One region of the Micromonospora sp. DT41 genome, then DNA from elsewhere that is predicted to be linked to it. Evidence: predicted binding sites of a transcription regulator. Region 1 holds the regulator's gene; the other holds the start of a gene.
What was found. Region 1 encodes HspR, which represses chaperone genes until heat shock. Its sites were predicted from a motif close to TTGAGTNNNNNNNACTCAA; they were not measured.
Positions count from the first base shown of each region.

Region 1 (8,212 bases):
GAACGAACTGGTCGGCAACCTCCGCTCGGCTGCTCCGGCCGGCCTCATCGACGGCGTACTCAACGCGTTGCCCGGCGCGGCCTTCGCCCTGCTGCTCGGCTGGGACTGGGTCGCCGCCCTGGTGCTCGGCGGCATCACCTGGGTCTCCTCCTCCGGCGTGATCGCCAAGGTCCTCGGCGACCTGGGCCGGCTCGGTAACCGGGAAACCCCGGTGATCCTCTCGGTGCTCGTCATCGAGGACCTGGCGATGGCGCTCTACCTGCCGCTGGTCACCGCCGTCCTCGCCGGCACCGGCCTGATCGGCGGCGGCATCGCCCTCGCCGTCGCGGTGGGCACCGTCCTGCTGGTGCTGGTCGTCGCCATCCGGTACGGCCACCTGATCTCGGCCGCACTGTCGGCGAGGGATCCGGAGGCTCTGCTGCTCGGCGTCCTCGGCCTGACCCTGCTGATCGCGGGAGTCGCCGCGAAACTCCAGGTGTCGGCGGCGGTCGGCGCGTTCCTGGTCGGCATCGCGCTCTCCGGGCCGGTGGCGCACCACGCCACCGAGATGCTCTCCCCGCTGCGGGACCTGTTCGCGGCGGTGTTCTTCGTCTTCTTCGGCCTGGTCACCGACCCACGGGACATCCCGCCGGTGCTGCTGCCGGCGCTCGCGCTGGCCGTGATCACCATGGCGACGAAGACGCTCACCGGGTACCTCGCTGCCCGCCGGGTCGGCATCGGCGAGCCCGGTCGCTGGCGGGCCGGCCTGGCACTCGTACCCCGTGGGGAGTTCTCCATCGTCATCGCCGGACTGGCGGTGGCGGCCGGCAGCGTCGAGCCGCGGCTGGCCGCGCTGGCCACGGCCTACGTCCTGATCACCGTGGTGACCGGTCCGATGCTGGCCCGGCTGCCGGACTTCCAGTGGTTCAAACGGTGGCTACGCGCCCGCGCGCTGATCCAACGAAGCGCGCCGATACCCATCCCCGACTGACCTCGCCGCCGCCGCTGTCGTGCCGTTGACCAGCACGACAGCGGCGGCGATGGTCAGCGGCTCGTCCGTTCACACAAGCACAGCCAACGGTTGCCGAATTGCGCCCCTGCGGGTACTACCGCAGCAACCGGCGGGCAGGTTACCGTTTCGCCCCAGCAGCCACGGTCCGCAGGCCAGTGCCAGCGCGGGCGAGAGCGGAAGGTTGGCCGGTGAGCGTGCAGGAGTCGACGTTCCACGGCTTTGCCAACCCCGTCGATCCGACTCCGGCGGAGTTGCGAGCCTGGGCATTCCAGCCCGATTCGGTGCCGCTTACTTCCATGCCACCCGACTGGGATCTCCTCGTCTCCGGCGACCGGCTGGTGCTGACGCTCTTCGACCTGGCCATGGACCCGACCTGCCCGGCTCGACGCTTCGCGCTGCACTGCCTCTACATCTACGCCGCCGACGGCATCCGGACGAAATTCCGCGCCCACCCCAAGCGGCGCTTCCGCAAGCTGGTCGAGCAGGCCGAACGCGACGGCGACGAGCTGATGAGGATCTGGGCGCACAACGGCCGGGTACTCCTCGCCCGACCGGACCTGTTCGTCTACCGGGACTGGTGCGAAGGCGGCCTGGTTCGCGAGAACCGCCGCCTCGGCTGACACGCACCCGGCTGCCGAGGCGACGATGAGCGACGGGCCGGGACCCCCCGTGGGTCCCGGCCCGCACATCGTTACCGGTCAGTCCTGCTTCCGACCGGATTCTGGCCGAGCGCTGTCGCCCTGGTCAGCACGGCCACCGTGGTCGGCGCGATCACCGCGGTCGGCCTCGTCGGCGCGGTCACCGTGGTCGGCGAACCGCCCTTCGACGATCCGGTCCCGGAAGCTTCCCTCGGTCACCTTGTCGAACTTCTCGCGGACGGTGTCGGCCAACCGTTCCAGCCGCTCCTCCGTCTGCTCCGCCAAGTTCTTCGCCGGCCCCGCCATCGTTCCCCCTCATCGCGCCGATAGGCCCGAATTAAGGCGGTAGGACCCGTATTGACAGGCTAACGGAAACGGTCCGGCCCGCGCCGGAAAACCGACACGGGCCGGGGGCCAGGAACGACGAAAGTGAGCTGCGGGTCAGCGATCCGGCGTGCGGCGGGGACGCCACACCACAAGCGCCGTGGACGTGCGGTTGGTCGGCACCAGGTCGCGGCCCGGGAAGCGGGCCAGCGACTCCAGCTCGGCCACCCGGCGGTACGCGGCGTCCAACTCCGCCTCCAGCCGGGCCACCCGCTGCTGCGCCTGCTCCAGCAGCCGTTCCAGCCCGATGATCCGCTTGACGCCGGCCAGGTTGATCCCGTCGTCCTGACTGAGCCGTTGCACCTCGCGCAGCAGCACCACGTCCCGAACGCTGTACCGGCGTCCGCCGCCAGCGGCCCGGCCCGGCTGCACCAGCCCCAGCCGGTCGTACTGGCGCAGGGTTTGTGGGTGCATCCCCGCCATCCGTGCCGCGACCGAGATCATGAGCACCTTGGCCTCGTAGGCCGGGTCACCCGAACCGAGGAACTCGCCCGACATCCCGCTCACCTCCGCGTCCACCCCACCGGACTAACTGACCCGACGCACCCGGGCGTCGAGATGTTCCCGCGCCGCCGCCGGACTCTGCTCGGCGAACGCCTCAAGTGCCGTGCGCGCCTCGTCAGACAGTCGGGCCGGCACCACCACCTCCAGCGTGACAAGCAGGTCGCCGGCCTGCCCGTCGCGGCGGACCACACCCTTGCCCCGGGCCCGCAGCACCCGCCCGCTGGGCGTGCCCGGCGGAACCCGCAGGGTTACCGCACCGTCGAGCGTGGGCACCCGCAGGTCCGTGCCGAGCACGGCCTCCGCGAAGGTGACCGGCACGGTCAGTGTCAGGTCGTCTCCGGTACGCCCGAACAGCTCGTCCGGTCGAACCTTGACGTGCACGAAAAGGTCGCCGGCCGGCCCGCCGCGCTCACCTGGCTCGCCGCGCCCGGCAAGCCGGATCCGCTGGCCGTCTGCCACTCCGGCCGGGAAGCGCACGTTGAGCGTGCGGGTCTTTGTGACACCGCCGCTGCCGTGGCACTCCGGGCACTTCTCCTCCACGACCGTGCCGACACCCTGACAGTTGCGGCACGGCTCGGAGAAGCTGAACGACCCCTGGTCCCGGGTCGTCACCCCGGCGCCGTGGCACACCGGGCAGGTGCGCGGCTGGGTGCCGGGCTTGGCACCGTTGCCGTGGCAGGTGTCGCAGACGCCCGGAGCACGCAGCGTCAGCGGCAGGGTCACCCCGCGGACCGCGTCGCCGAAGTCCAGCGCCACCTCGGCCTCCACGTCCCGGCCCCGGGCCGGACCACGCGCAGTTGCCTGCCCGCCGGCCTGCCCGCCGGAGAAGATCGAGCTGAACAGGTCCTGGAAACCGGCGCCGCCGAAGCGACGGTCACCGCCACCGCCCGCGCCGCCGTTGAACAGGTCGGACACGTCGAACGGCATGCCGCCCGGCTGGCCGGAGCCGCGGGCGTTGCGCCGGAACGCGCCCGAGCCGAACAGCGAACGCATCTCGTCGTACTCCCGGCGACGGCCGGCGTCCGACAACACGTTGTACGCCTCGGACACGGCCTTGAACCGCTCCTCGGCCTTCGGGTCGCCCGGGTTGTGATCCGGATGCGATTCCCGGGCCAGCTTGCGGTACGTCTTCTTGATGTCATCAGCGGAGGCGGCCTTGTCCACGCCGAGCACGGCGTAGAAGTCCTTCTCGAGCCAGTCCTTCGAACTCACCGGTCCACCTCCTTTCGACCGTCGTGGCCCGGCCGCCCCGCCCACCGCTGCGCGGGGGACGGGACGGCCCGGTCACTGTCTCGCACTATTCCGGATCCGCGACCGCGACCAGCGCGGGGCGCAGCAGCCGCTCACCGAGCTGGTAGCCGCGGCGCATGACCTGCACGCAGGTCGGCTCGCTGACGTCGGCCGAGGTCTGGTGCGCGACCGCCTCGTGCCGGGTCGGGTCGAACGGGTCGCCCTGCTCGCCGAAGGCGGCCAGGCCGAACTTGCCAAGCGCGGCGGTGAGCTGTTCCGCCACCGATCCGAACGGCCCGACCAGGTCGCCGTGTTCCCTGGCCCGGTCCAGGTCGTCAAGGATCGGCAGCAGCGCGGCCAGCACCGAGCCGGTCGCCTGCTCCTGCACCAGGCTGCGGTCCCGGTCGACCCGCTTGCGGTAGTTGGCGTACTCCGCCGACACCCGCTGCACGTCCCTGGTCCGCTCCTCCAACTCGGCCCGGAGCGCCTCAAGCTCGGCACCGAGTGACGTCCCGGTGCCGCCGCCGTCGACGGGCTGCGCCGGGGCGTCCACCACCGGCGGACCGGACGGCGTCGACCCGTCCACAGAGGTCGCCTCGATCTCGATCTCGTCGACCACTACCTCGGCATCCTCGACGAGGCCCTCGGCCGAGACGTCGCTCCCCGCGTCGGTGGCGGTGCCCTCCGGCTCCGTCGTGTCGGTGAGCTTGCGGTTGTTGCGGATGACCACCCGCTCCTCGTCGCCGGTGGCTGGCTCCGTGGGCGCGGAGCCACCCGGCGTCGACCCGGCGTCGTCCGGGTCGGCGGCTCGTGACTTCTGCGTCATGCGGCTACCTCATCCCTTCGCCGTGGATACGTCCCGGAGGCCGATCGTCACTTCTTGCCGTCCTCGTCCACGATCTCCGCGTCGACGACGTCGTCGGGACCGCCGGCAGCACCCGCCTGCGGACCGGTCGCACCGGCCGCACCGGGGCCTGCCGCACCCGGGCCGGCCTCGCCGCCGGGCTGCTGGCCCTGCTCGGACTGAGACGCGTAGAGCAGCGAGCCGGCCTGCTGGGAGACCTGCGCCAGCCGCTCGTGCGCCGACTTGATCTTCTCGATGTCCTGACCGCCGAGGGCACCACGCAGCTCGCCGAGCGCCTCGTTGAGCTGCTCCCGGTTCTCGCTGGGCAGCTTGTCGCCGCTCTCGGCGAGGAACTTCTCGGTCTGCCACTGGAGCGCCTCGGCCACGTTGCGGGTCTCGGCGTCGTCGCGGCGGCGCTTGTCCTCCTCCGCGTGCTCCTCGGCGTCCCGGCGCATCCGCTCGATGTCGTCCTTCGGCAGCGAGGAGCCGCCGGTGATCGTCATCTTCTGTTCCTTGCCGGTGCCCAGGTCCTTGGCGTGCACGTTGACGATGCCGTTGGCGTCGATGTCGAAGGCGACCTCGATCTGCGGCACGCCGCGCGGCGCCGGCGGAAGGCCGGTGAGCTCGAAGGTGCCGAGCTTCTTGTTGTAGGACGCGATCTCCCGCTCACCCTGGAACACCTGGATGAGCACCGACGGCTGGTTGTCGTCCGCCGTGGTGAAGACCTCGGAGCGCTTGGTCGGGATCGTGGTGTTGCGCTCGATCAGCTTGGTGAAGATGCCGCCCTTGGTCTCGATGCCCAGGCTCAGCGGGGTCACGTCGAGCAGCAGGACGTCCTTGACCTCGCCCTTGAGCACGCCAGCCTGGAGGGCGGCGCCGACGGCGACGACCTCGTCCGGGTTGACGCCCTTGTTGGGGTCGCGACCGGTGAGCTGCTTGACCAGGTCGGTGACGGCCGGCATCCGGGTGGAACCGCCGACCAGGATCACGTGCTCGACGTCGGAGATCTTGATCCCGGCGTCCTTCACGGCCTGCTCGAACGGGCCCTTGCAGCGGTCCAGCAGGTCCTGCGTCATCCGCTGGAACTCGGCCCGGCTGAGCGTCACGTCGAGGTGCAGCGGGCCGGCCGCGCCAGCGGTGATGTACGGCAGGTTGATGTTGGTGGTGGTGGCGGCGGACAGCTCGATCTTGGCCTTCTCGGCGGCCTCACGGAGCCGCTGGAGCGCCATCTTGTCCTGGCTCAGGTCGATGCCGTGCTCGCCGCGGAACGTCTTGACCAGGTGGTCGATGATCCGCTGGTCCCAGTCGTCACCACCGAGCTGGTTGTCACCGCTTGTGGACTTGACCTCGACAACGCCCTCGGCCAGCTCGAGCAGCGACACGTCGAAGGTGCCGCCGCCGAGGTCGAAGACCAGGACGGTCTGCTCCTTGGAGCCCTTGTCCAGCCCGTACGCCAGGGCGGCAGCGGTCGGCTCGTTGACGATCCGCAGCACGTTGAAGCCGGCGATCTCACCGGCCTCCTTCGTCGACTGGCGCTGGCCGTCGTTGAAGTAGGCGGGAACGGTGATCACCGCATCGGTGATCTGCTCACCCAGGTACGCCTCGGCGTCCCGCTTGAGCTTCATGAGGGTCCGGGCCGAGATCTCCTGCGGGGTGTACTTCTTGCCGTCGATGTCGACGGACCAGTTGGTGCCGATCTCCCGCTTGACCGAGCGGATCGTCCGGTCCGGGTTGGTCACCGCCTGGCGCTTCGCGACCTCACCGACGAGCACCTCGCCGTTACGGGCGAACGCGACGATCGACGGGGTCGTCCGCGAGCCCTCAGCGTTGGCGATGACGGTGGGCTCACCGCCCTCGAGAACGCTGACGCAGGAGTTCGTCGTGCCGAGGTCGATACCGACCGCACGTGCCATCTTCGCTTCCTCGCTTCGTAAGGTTGTGCAGGTGGCGGGTGTTGCCCGCGACTGCCTGGCGGGCACCGCCCGCAGCGGGCCCCACCACAAGTTGAGTGGACTTGACTCAATAGTGCCACGCGTTGGCGAATCGTCAAGTCGAGTTGAGCCGACCCCACGCAACCCAGACGTTATTACCGTCCGGTTGTCTTCCCTTGCATCGGTCGGGCACGCTTTAGCGGTGACGACGCACGGCGATTCCGCCACCCGTTCCGGCGCGCCCGCCGTCGCAGCCCGCACCGGCCCGCCGGACGCCGCGGAGGAGCCGCCCGCCACCACCGGGGACGACAGCCTCCCCGGCGCGCTGTCGGGTCTCCGGGCCGCGATCGGTGCCACCCGGTATCCCCTCGCGCTGCCCTCCGCCCACTCCGCCCGGCACACCGCCACGGCCCTCACCGACCAGCTCGACGACTACCTGCTGCCCCGGCTCGCCCGCCTGGACGCCCCCCTGCTCGTGGTGGTCGGCGGCTCCACCGGCGCGGGCAAGTCGACACTTGTCAACAGCCTGGTCAAGGCCCGCGTCAGCGCCGCCGGTGTGCTCCGGCCCACCACCCGCTCGCCGGTGCTGGTGTGCAACCCGGCCGACGCCACCTGGTTCCGGCAGGGTGACCTGCTGCCCGGGCTGACCCGCACCACGGAGCCCAGCGAAGACCCCCGAGCCCTGCACCTGGTCACCGCGCCGGCCCTGCCTCCCGGGCTGGCCTTCCTCGACGCGCCCGACATCGACTCGGTCGTCGACGCCAACCGGGCGCTCGCGAGCCAACTGCTCGCCGCCGCCGACCTCTGGCTCTTCGTCACCACCGCCGCCCGGTACGCCGACGCGGTGCCCTGGGAACTGCTGCGCAGCGCGCGGGCCCGGGGCGCGGTGATCGCCATGGTGCTGGACCGGGTGCCCGCCGAGGCCAGCGACGAGATCGCCGCGCACCTGACCGAGATGCTCGCCGAGCAGGACCTGGGCCGGGCACCCCTCTTCGTGCTCCCGGAGACCTGGGTCGACGGGCAGGGGCTGCTCCCGGAGGGCGTCACCGCGGCGCTCGCCGACTGGTTCGCCCGGCTGGCCGCCGACGCCGACGCCCGCGCCGCAGTGGTCCGGCAGACCCTGGACGGCGCGCTGGCCGCCCTGCACCCCGCCGTGGAGGAGTTGGCCGACGCCGCCGACGAGCAGGTCGCCGCCGCCGACGGGCTGGACGAGCGCGTCCGGGGCGCCTACCGGGGAGCCGAGCGGACGGTCGAGCAGGGCCTGCGGGACGGCCGGCTGCTCCGCGGCGAGGTGCTGGCCCGCTGGCAGGAGTTCGTCGGCACCGGCGAGTTCTTCCGCACCCTGGAGGCACGGATCGGTCGACTGCGGGACCGGCTGGTGTCCACCGTCACCGGTCGGCCAGCGCCCGCCGCCGAGCTGCGCAACGCCATCGAGTCGCAGCTCGTCACACTGCTGCGCGGGGTGGCGTCCGAGGCCGCCGAGGCCGCGTACACCGGCTGGAAGGCGCATCCGGCGGGCACCGACCTGCTTGAGCCGGGGCTCGCCCACCCCAGCGACGACCTGCCCGAACGCGCCGAGCGGATGGTCCGGGACTGGCAGCGCGGCGTGCTGGAACTCGTCCGGGTCGAGGGCGGCGACAAGCGGTTCGTGGCACGCACCGCCGCGTACGCGGTCAACGCCACAGGGCTG
Region 1 is NZ_JBNCKU010000005.1:366,169-374,380, reverse strand. Features, by position in the region: gene ACLQ23_RS12555 (cation:proton antiporter) at 1-970, shown strand, start outside; gene ACLQ23_RS12550 (hypothetical protein) at 1,180-1,611, shown strand; gene ACLQ23_RS12545 (hypothetical protein) at 1,690-1,935, opposite strand; gene ACLQ23_RS12540 (heat shock protein transcriptional repressor HspR) at 2,071-2,511, opposite strand; gene dnaJ (molecular chaperone DnaJ) at 2,542-3,729, opposite strand; gene grpE (nucleotide exchange factor GrpE) at 3,815-4,573, opposite strand; gene dnaK (molecular chaperone DnaK) at 4,621-6,504, opposite strand; gene ACLQ23_RS12520 (ABC transporter) at 6,725-8,212, shown strand, end outside.

Region 2 (8,212 bases), on a different contig from region 1:
GACATCGAGGCGATCCTGGAGCACGCTCCGGCGCAGCGCCAGACCGTGCTCTTCTCGGCCACCATGCCGTCGCGCATCGACGGGATGGCCCGCCAGCACCTGCGCGAGCCGGTCCGCATCGAGATCGGCCGGGAGCAGCAGGTCGCGGGTGAGGCGCCCCGGGTGCGGCAGAGCGCGTACATCGTGACGCGGGCGCACAAGCCTGCCGCGCTGGGTCGGGTGCTTGACGTGGAGTCGCCGACGGCCGCCATCGTGTTCTGCCGCAGCCGCGAGGAGGTCGACCGGCTGACCGAGACGATGAACGGCCGGGGCTACCGCTCCGAGGCGCTGCACGGCGGGATGAGCCAGGAACAGCGGGACCGGGTGATGGGGCGCCTGCGGGCCGGCACGGCCGACCTGCTGGTGGCCACCGACGTGGCGGCGCGAGGGCTGGACGTCGAGCAGCTCACCCACGTGGTCAACTACGACGTGCCGTCGGCGCCGGAGTCGTACGTGCACCGGATCGGGCGGGTGGGTCGGGCCGGGCGTGAGGGCGTGGCGATCACCCTCGCCGAGCCGCGCGAGCACCGGATGCTCAAGACGATCGAGCGGGTGACCGGCCAGCGGATCACCATCGACAAGATCCCCACGGTTGCGGACATGCGTACCCGCCGGTTGGAGCTGACGCAGGCGGCGCTGCGGGAGAGCCTGCTGGAGGACGACCTCGACCCGTACCGGGTGATCGTGGAGACGCTTACCGACGAGTTCGACCTGATGGAGGTCGCCCTCGCCGCCGTGAAGCTCGCGCACGAGGTGACCTCGCCGGGCTCCGACGACGAGGAGGAGATCCCGCAGGTGCCGGTGCGCGGCCCGCGTGAGGGTCGCCCGGAGGCCGGTGGCCGGGGCGGCGATCGTCGTGGCGGGGGCCGGCCTCGTTCGGGCGGCGGCAACACCGTCCAGGTCTTCGTGGGCCTGGGTCGGCGTGCCGGCGTACGCCCGCAGGATCTGGTGGGCGCGATCACCGGGGAGACCGGTATCCGTGGCCGGGACATCGGCTCGATCGAGATCGCCGACCGGTTCTCGCTGGTGGAGGTGCCGCAGGGGGTTGCCGACGAGGTCATCTCGGGGCTGCGCCAGAGCACGATCAAGGGCCGCAAGGCCACAGTCCGTCGAGACCGTGGAGGCGACGAGCGCTGAGCACGCCGCCGGCGCGGATCAGAGGGAGTACGGGCCGAAGCGACCCCACGCCACGACGGCGGCGAGGACGAGCAGCACCACGCAGGTGACGGCGCCCTGGATCTCCGTGCGGCGCCGGTCGGCGGTGTCCTGCTTCTTCATGTCGCGCAGGTGCACCAGGATGGCGCCGATCATGACGATGACCAGCCCGAGGGCTGCCAGCGGGGTGAGGACGGTGGCGATACCGGTGAGGGCGGGCAGCACGAGGCCGAAGGCGGCAAGCACCTCGACGGCCCCGAGCGCCTTGACCTGGCTGGGCGGGACGGGGTCGACCCAGCCCATCCGGTCGCGCAGCTTCTCCTTCGGCTGGGTCAGTTTGGCCAGGCCGGCGCCGGCGAAGATGGCGGCGAGCAGGATCTGGATGACCCAGAGCACGGTGTTCACGGGGGTTCCTCCGGGGGCGCCGCCTCGCGGCGGTGAGGGTTGTTGAGAGCTCGACCGAGACAGTAGTACGCAAACGGCCCCCACCGTCTACACGAGACGGTGGGGGCCGTTGCGGTGGAGCGTCAGGCCGCGGCGAGCGCCGGACCGTCCAGCGCTTCGACGTCGGCCGGACGCAACGCCAGGGCGAGTACGTCGGCCACGTCGGCCAGGGTGTGCACTGTCAGCGCCTCGCGTACCTCGGCCGGCAGGTCGTCCAGGTCCGGCTCGTTGCGGGCCGGGATGATGACCTCGGTGAGGCCGGCCCGGTGCGCGGCGAGCAGTTTCTGCTTCACCCCGCCGATCGGCAGCACCCGCCCGGAGAGCGTCACCTCGCCTGTCATCCCGAACTCGGGGCGGACCGGCCGGCCGGTGACAAGCGACGCCAGGGCCGTCACCATTGTGATGCCGGCGCTCGGGCCGTCCTTGGGCACCGCGCCCGCCGGGAAGTGGACGTGGATCCGGCGTCCGGCCAGGACGTTCGGGTCGATGCCGAACCGCCGCCCGTTGGAGCGCAGGTACGACAGCGCGATGTGCGCCGACTCCTTCATCACGTCACCGAGCTGACCGGTAAGGGTCAGCCCCGGCTCGCCCTCCATGCTGGTCGCCTCGATGAAGAGCACGTCCCCACCCGCGCCGGTGACGGCGAGCCCGGTCGCCACGCCGGGCACAGCGGTGCGCTCTGCCGACTCCGGAGTGAACTTCGGCCGTCCCAGGTAGGTGGCGAGGTTGCCGGTGTCGACGCGTACCGGCGACGGGTCGGTCGCCAGCGTCACCGCCACCTTGCGCAGGATCTTGGCCAGGCCACGTTCGAGCTGCCGGACGCCTGCCTCCCGGGTGTACTCCCCCGCGACCAGTGCCAGCGCCTCGTCGGCGATCTGCACCTCGTCGGCGGTCAGACCGGCCCGTTCCCGCTGCCGGGGCAGCAGGTGGTCCCGGGCGATGGCGACCTTCTCGTCCTCGGTGTAGCCATCGAGCATGACCAGCTCCATCCGGTCCAGCAGCGGGCCGGGGATGGACTCCACCACGTTGGCGGTGGCCAGGAAGAGCACGTCGGACAGGTCGAGGTCGACCTCCAGGTAGTGATCGCGGAAGGTGTGGTTCTGCGCCGGGTCGAGCACCTCCAGCAGGGCGGCGGCCGGGTCACCGGCATAGCCTGCGGCCAGCTTGTCCACCTCGTCGAGGAGCACGACCGGGTTCATCGAACCGGCCTCGCGCAGGGCGCGGACGATCCGACCCGGCAGCGCGCCGACGTACGTGCGCCGGTGACCGCGGATCTCGGCCTCGTCGCGCACACCGCCGAGGGAGACCCGGACGAAGTTACGCCCGAGCGACCTGGCCACCGACTCGCCGAGGCTGGTCTTGCCGACACCGGGAGGACCGGCGAGGGCCAGCACCGCGCCGGAGCCGCGCCCGCCGACCACGCCGAGGTTGCGCTCGGCCCGGCGGTTGCGCACCGCGAGGTACTCCAGGATGCGGTCCTTCACGTCGGCCAGGCCGGCGTGGTCGGCGTCGAGCACCTCCCGGGCCGCGGCCAGGTCGGTGTTGTCCTGGGTACGCGTGCCCCACGGCATTTCGAGAACGGTGTCCAGCCAGGTACGGATCCAGCCGGCCTCCGGGGAGGCGTCACTGGACCGCTCCAGCTTGCCCACCTCGCGCAGAGCGGCCTCACGGACCTTCTCCGGCAGGTCGGCGCTCTCGACGCGGGACCGGTAGTCGGCCGAACCGTCGGGCTCGTCCTCGCCCAGTTCCTTGCGGATCGCGGCGAGCTGTTGGCGCAGCAGGAACTCCCGCTGCGACTTCTCCAGCCCTTCGCGGACGTCGCTGTTGATCTGCTCGGTGACCTCCTGCTCGGCCAGGTAGTCCTTCACCCAGCCGACGAGCAGTTCCAGCCGGGCGGTGACGTCCGGCGCGGCGAGCAGTTCGTTCTTCTGGTCCACTGTCAGCCAGGGCGCGTACCCGGCCGAGTCGGCCAGCTCGGAGAGGTCGGTCATCCGCTCCACCGCGTCGATGACCTGCCAGGCGCCCCGCTGCTGGAGCACTGAGGTCACCAGGGCGCGGTACTCGCGGGCGAGTTCCCGGGCCCGGCCGGCGGGTGCCGGCTCGTCGAGTTCGGCCGCCTCGACCCAGAGCGCCGCGCCGGGGCCCGGCACACCAGAGCCGATACGGGCCCGGGACAGGCCACGGATGACGGCGGCGGGCTCACCCTCGGGCAGCCGGCCGACCTTCTCGATGGTGGCGACCACGCCGACGGGGCCGTACTCGCCGTCGATGCGCGGGACGGCCAGCAGCTTGCGGTCGCCGGTCGCCCGCGCCGCGTCGATGGCGGCCTGGGTGGTCGGGTCGAGGGTCACCGGGATGACCATGCCGGGAAGGAGAACGGCGTCGGTCAGGGGAAGTACCGGAAGAGTTGCCATCGAACACCTGCTATCACGTTGACTTGAGCGTGTACCACTCAAGTAACAAAACGTTCCCCTTGTTCCATCATGTGACCCAGACCACTTCCAGCGGCACGGCCGGACGCGGGCTGACACCCGCCGTCGGGCCGCACGGGAACCCGGGCGACCCGACGGGACGGCATCAGGTGAGCTTGCTCTTGACCGTGTTCACCACCCGCCGACCACGCCCGGATTGGTGCCGTACAGCCGCGGGTCACCCGGGGCCAACGCCGGCTCCGGGGCGTTCGCGACCGGGTTGTCGTCGTACCGGAACTCGCCCTTGCCGTCCGGCGTGGGCCCGGACGCCCACCGCCCCTGCGCGGCGTCGGTGCCTGCGGAGAAGCCCAGGTAGGTGTAGCTGAACTCGTCGGAGAACTCGCCCGAATCCGGAAACGCCTCGGGCACCGGCATGTCCTCCAGGCCGTCCTCCTTCAACTGCTCGATGGCCGCCAGCCACATGTTCTGGTGCATCGTGTCGCGGGCCAGCAGGAAGCGCAGCATCTGCTTGACGCCCGGGTCGTCGGTCATGTTGAACAGGCGGGCGACCTGGAGTCGACCCTGGGCCTCGGCGGTCACGTTGAGCTGGAAGTCAGCCATCAGGTTGCCGCTGGCGGTGATGAACGCGCCGTTCCAGGGCACACCGTTGGAGTCGGCGGGCAACGCCCCGCCACCGCCGTGGATGAAGTGCGCCGGGTTCGACCCGGCGTAGGTCGCCGCGCCCCCGGGGTTGTCCGCGACGCCCTCCGACAGCGACAGCGGCGCGTTGTCAAGCAATCGGGTGATCATGGTGACGATCATCTCGACGTGACCGACCTCCTCGGTGCCGACGTCGAGCAGCAGATCCTTGTACTTGCCGGGCAGCCGGCAGTTCCACCCCTGGAAGAGGTACTGGTTGGCGACTGTCATCTCGCCCCACTTGCCGCCCAGGACCTCCTGGAGCCGGCGGGCGAAGGCGGCGTCCGGACCATCCGGCTTGGCCTCGAACTGTAGATCCTTGATGTGGCTGAACATCGATCCTCCTCAGTGCCGGGAATGCTGGCACCGATGCGGTTCCCCGACCGGTGACCCTGCCGGGCCAATCCGCGTCCCGACGGGGTCAGCGTGGCGGGGCGGCAGCCGGAAGCAGCACCTCCAGCGCCACGCCACGAGGGCGCAGCCGGAACACCCGCAGCGTTCCCCCGTCGACGGCCACCAGTTGCCGCACGATCCACAGGCCGAGCCCGGACATCCCGACCGCCGGCGCCGGGCGGCGCAGCGCCAGCAGCAGATCCTCACTCACCCGCCCCTGGTCGGTCACCACGATGCTCAGGCCGGAGCCGCGCAGCGCCGCGTAGATCCCGACGTGCCCCCCGGTCGGCCCGTGTCGCAGCGCGTTCTCCACGAGGTTCACCAACACCTGCCGCGTTCGACCGGCCGGCACCGGGCAGGTGGCCGCCCGGCGCGTGGCCCGGGCCCGCCGCCGCGACGGTGGCACCAGCGCGGCCGCCTCGCGCAGGATGCCGACCAGGGGCACTGTGGTGTCCGCCTGGGCTGTCGGCGTCAGCGCGCCGGTGCCCGCGGTCGCGTCCCGCAGCAGGCTCTGGAGGTGCAGTGCCTGGTCGCGGGCCAACTCGGTGATCGCCTGACGGTCGGCGTCGGTGAGCGCCCGACGCTCGTCGGCCAGCGCCCGGGTCAACGACGTCAACGTGCTGACCGGCGTACGGAACTCGTGGCAGAGCACCCGCAGCAGCAGATCCGAGTGGCCCGGTGTCGCGTCGACCGGTCCGGGCGCGGGCCGGCGCAACTCTCGCAGCAGGCCCCGCAAGCCGTGCCGTGCGTGCATCCACCCGACTCCCCTCTTTTGGTGCATACCCGCATGATTGGTACCCGCTGGGGAACGGCGCAGACATGCCGGACGCACCCACCCTCAGACTCGCCGTCGTGGACGACCACTCCCTCTTCGTCCGTGGCCTTGAGCTGCTGCTCCCGGCGACGACCGACGGCCGCGCCGAGGTGATCGCGTCGACCGGTGACGCCGCCGGTGCCGCCGCCCTGGTCCGCTGCTGCCGCCCCGACCTGGCGCTCGTCGACCTGCACATGCCGCCGCCCGGCGGCATCCGGGCGATCGCCGCGATCCGCCGGACCACCCCCCGGGTACGGGTGGTCGCGATGTCCGGTTCCACCGACCCCGCGCCCGCGCTGGAGGCGCTGCGGGCCGGCGCCGAGGGGTTCCTGCCGAAGACCAGCGAGCCGGAGGAACTACTGCCCCCGCTGCTGGCCATCCTCGACGGATGGGCGGTGCTACCGGCCGAACTGCTGCGCACGCTGCTGCGCCCCAACCGGCCCGCGCCCGTCGACCTGGACAGCGAGGAATGCCGACTGCTGCGGGCGATCGCCGCCGGCCGCAACACCCTCGACGTCGCCGAGGAACTGCACGTGTCGGAGCGGACGGTGAAACGGATGACCGCCGCGCTGCTGCGTAAGCTGCGGGTGTCCAACCGCGCGGAGGCCGCTGCCGTCGCCGGTCAGAGCGGTCTCCTCACCGAATGACATTGCGCCAGCGCCGCTGATTCAGCAGCTGTTCCCGGTTTTGCTCGTCACCCAATCGCGACCCGCCGAAATGAATGGGACGCATATTGTTGCGGTTTCCCCGGATGATAGGTCAGACTTTGGGCACATCCCGCCACACACAGGGAGTAATTGGCAATGGCGAGAAAAGTAATCACGGTGCTGACGGACGACCTCGACGGCGGGAAGGCCGACCGGACCGTCGAGTTCAGCCTCGACGGCGCGGCCTACACGATCGACGTCTCGGACGAGAATGCCGGCGTGCTGCGCAAGGCTCTGGATCCGTACATCAATGCCGGCCGGCGCATCGGTCGGGGCCCGGCGGAGAGCACGCGGACCGTTCGGCGCCCTGGACGGCCCAGCGGCGCGGGAATGGACCGGGAGCAGAACCGGGCCATCCGGGAATGGGCCGTCAAGAACGGCTACAAGATTTCCGAGCGGGGTCGGATCCCGGTCGAGGTCGTCGAGGCGTACAAGAACCGCTGATCGGGCGACACAACGACGGGGTCCCGCCGGCAACGGCGTGACCCCGTCAGTTTGTGTGCGGCCGGCCACCCGGGGCTACCACCCCGGGTGGCCGGCCGCCGCCGGTCCACTCCGAATCAGTTGACCTCGATACGCACCGCGTCGAACGCCGGGGTCTGGTTGGCCCGCTCCATCATCGGCAGACGGTGCGACCCGTCGCCGGCCCAGACGGAGCACTGCGCCGTACCCGATTCCGGCAGGCCAGGGACCTGGATGGTCACCTCGTCGGGCTGTGCACCGCCGCGACCGTCCTCGGTGGCGACGAAGAACGCCGGCACCTCCTGCGGCTCGGGCGGCGCGGTCAGGCTGTCCAGCATCCGGCAGGCGGTGTGGAAGTGACCCCGCACCAGGCCCTGGGCGTTGAGCAGCGAACTCTCCACGTAGTACCCGCCCTGACCGGCCGCGAGGAAGCGGTCCCGGACCAGGTTGCGGGTGCTGATCCGCAGGGTGAAGGTCTGGTTGCGGTCGACCTGCTGCGGGAACTGGGTGATCAGCAGCGACGGGTTGTTGGCGGCGGCGCCGACCTCACCGAACGCGGTGCTCACGCAGCGGTTGCCGTTCTGGAAGCCGTCGTGCGCCTGCAACTGGCTCTCGTCGCAGTTGTTGGCCAGCACGCCGAGGCCGGCACCCGGGGCGTTACCGCCACCGTTGTTGCCGCCACCGTTGTTCCCGCCGCCATTGTTGCCGCCACCGTTGTTGCCACCGCCATTGTTGCCGCCACCGGTGTTCCCACCGCCGGTGTTCCCACCGCCGTTGTTTCCGCCACCGTTGTTCCCACCGCCGGTGTTCCCACCGCCGGTGTTCCCACCGCCGGTGTTGCCGCCCGTGTTGCCGGTCGGCTGCACCTGGCAATCGGCGAGCTGCGCCAGACCCTGCGGGCGCGGCCCCACCCGGTCGATGGCGAGCGTGATCCGGTCCAACACCGCCTTCCGCTTGGCGGCCAACGGCTGCAGGATCGCGTTGCGGATGAACGTCTCGCCCTTGTTGCCCTCGGCGGCCAGCCGGCGGTCGGCATCCGCGATCTGGGTCTGCAACTGCGCCAGATTGCGGTCGACCTCTGCGCGCGC
Region 2 is NZ_JBNCKU010000010.1:51,820-60,031, forward strand. Features, by position in the region: gene ACLQ23_RS19605 (DEAD/DEAH box helicase) at 1-1,176, shown strand, start outside; gene ACLQ23_RS19610 (DoxX family protein) at 1,195-1,599, opposite strand; gene lon (endopeptidase La) at 1,722-4,052, opposite strand; gene ACLQ23_RS19620 (manganese catalase family protein) at 4,242-5,084, opposite strand; gene ACLQ23_RS19625 (sensor histidine kinase) at 5,170-5,895, opposite strand; gene ACLQ23_RS19630 (response regulator transcription factor) at 5,994-6,602, shown strand; gene ACLQ23_RS19635 (histone-like nucleoid-structuring protein Lsr2) at 6,759-7,106, shown strand; gene ACLQ23_RS19640 (hypothetical protein) at 7,223-8,212, opposite strand, start outside.
Region 2: the regulator HspR is predicted to act here: its motif matches at 4,076-4,094, upstream of lon (endopeptidase La).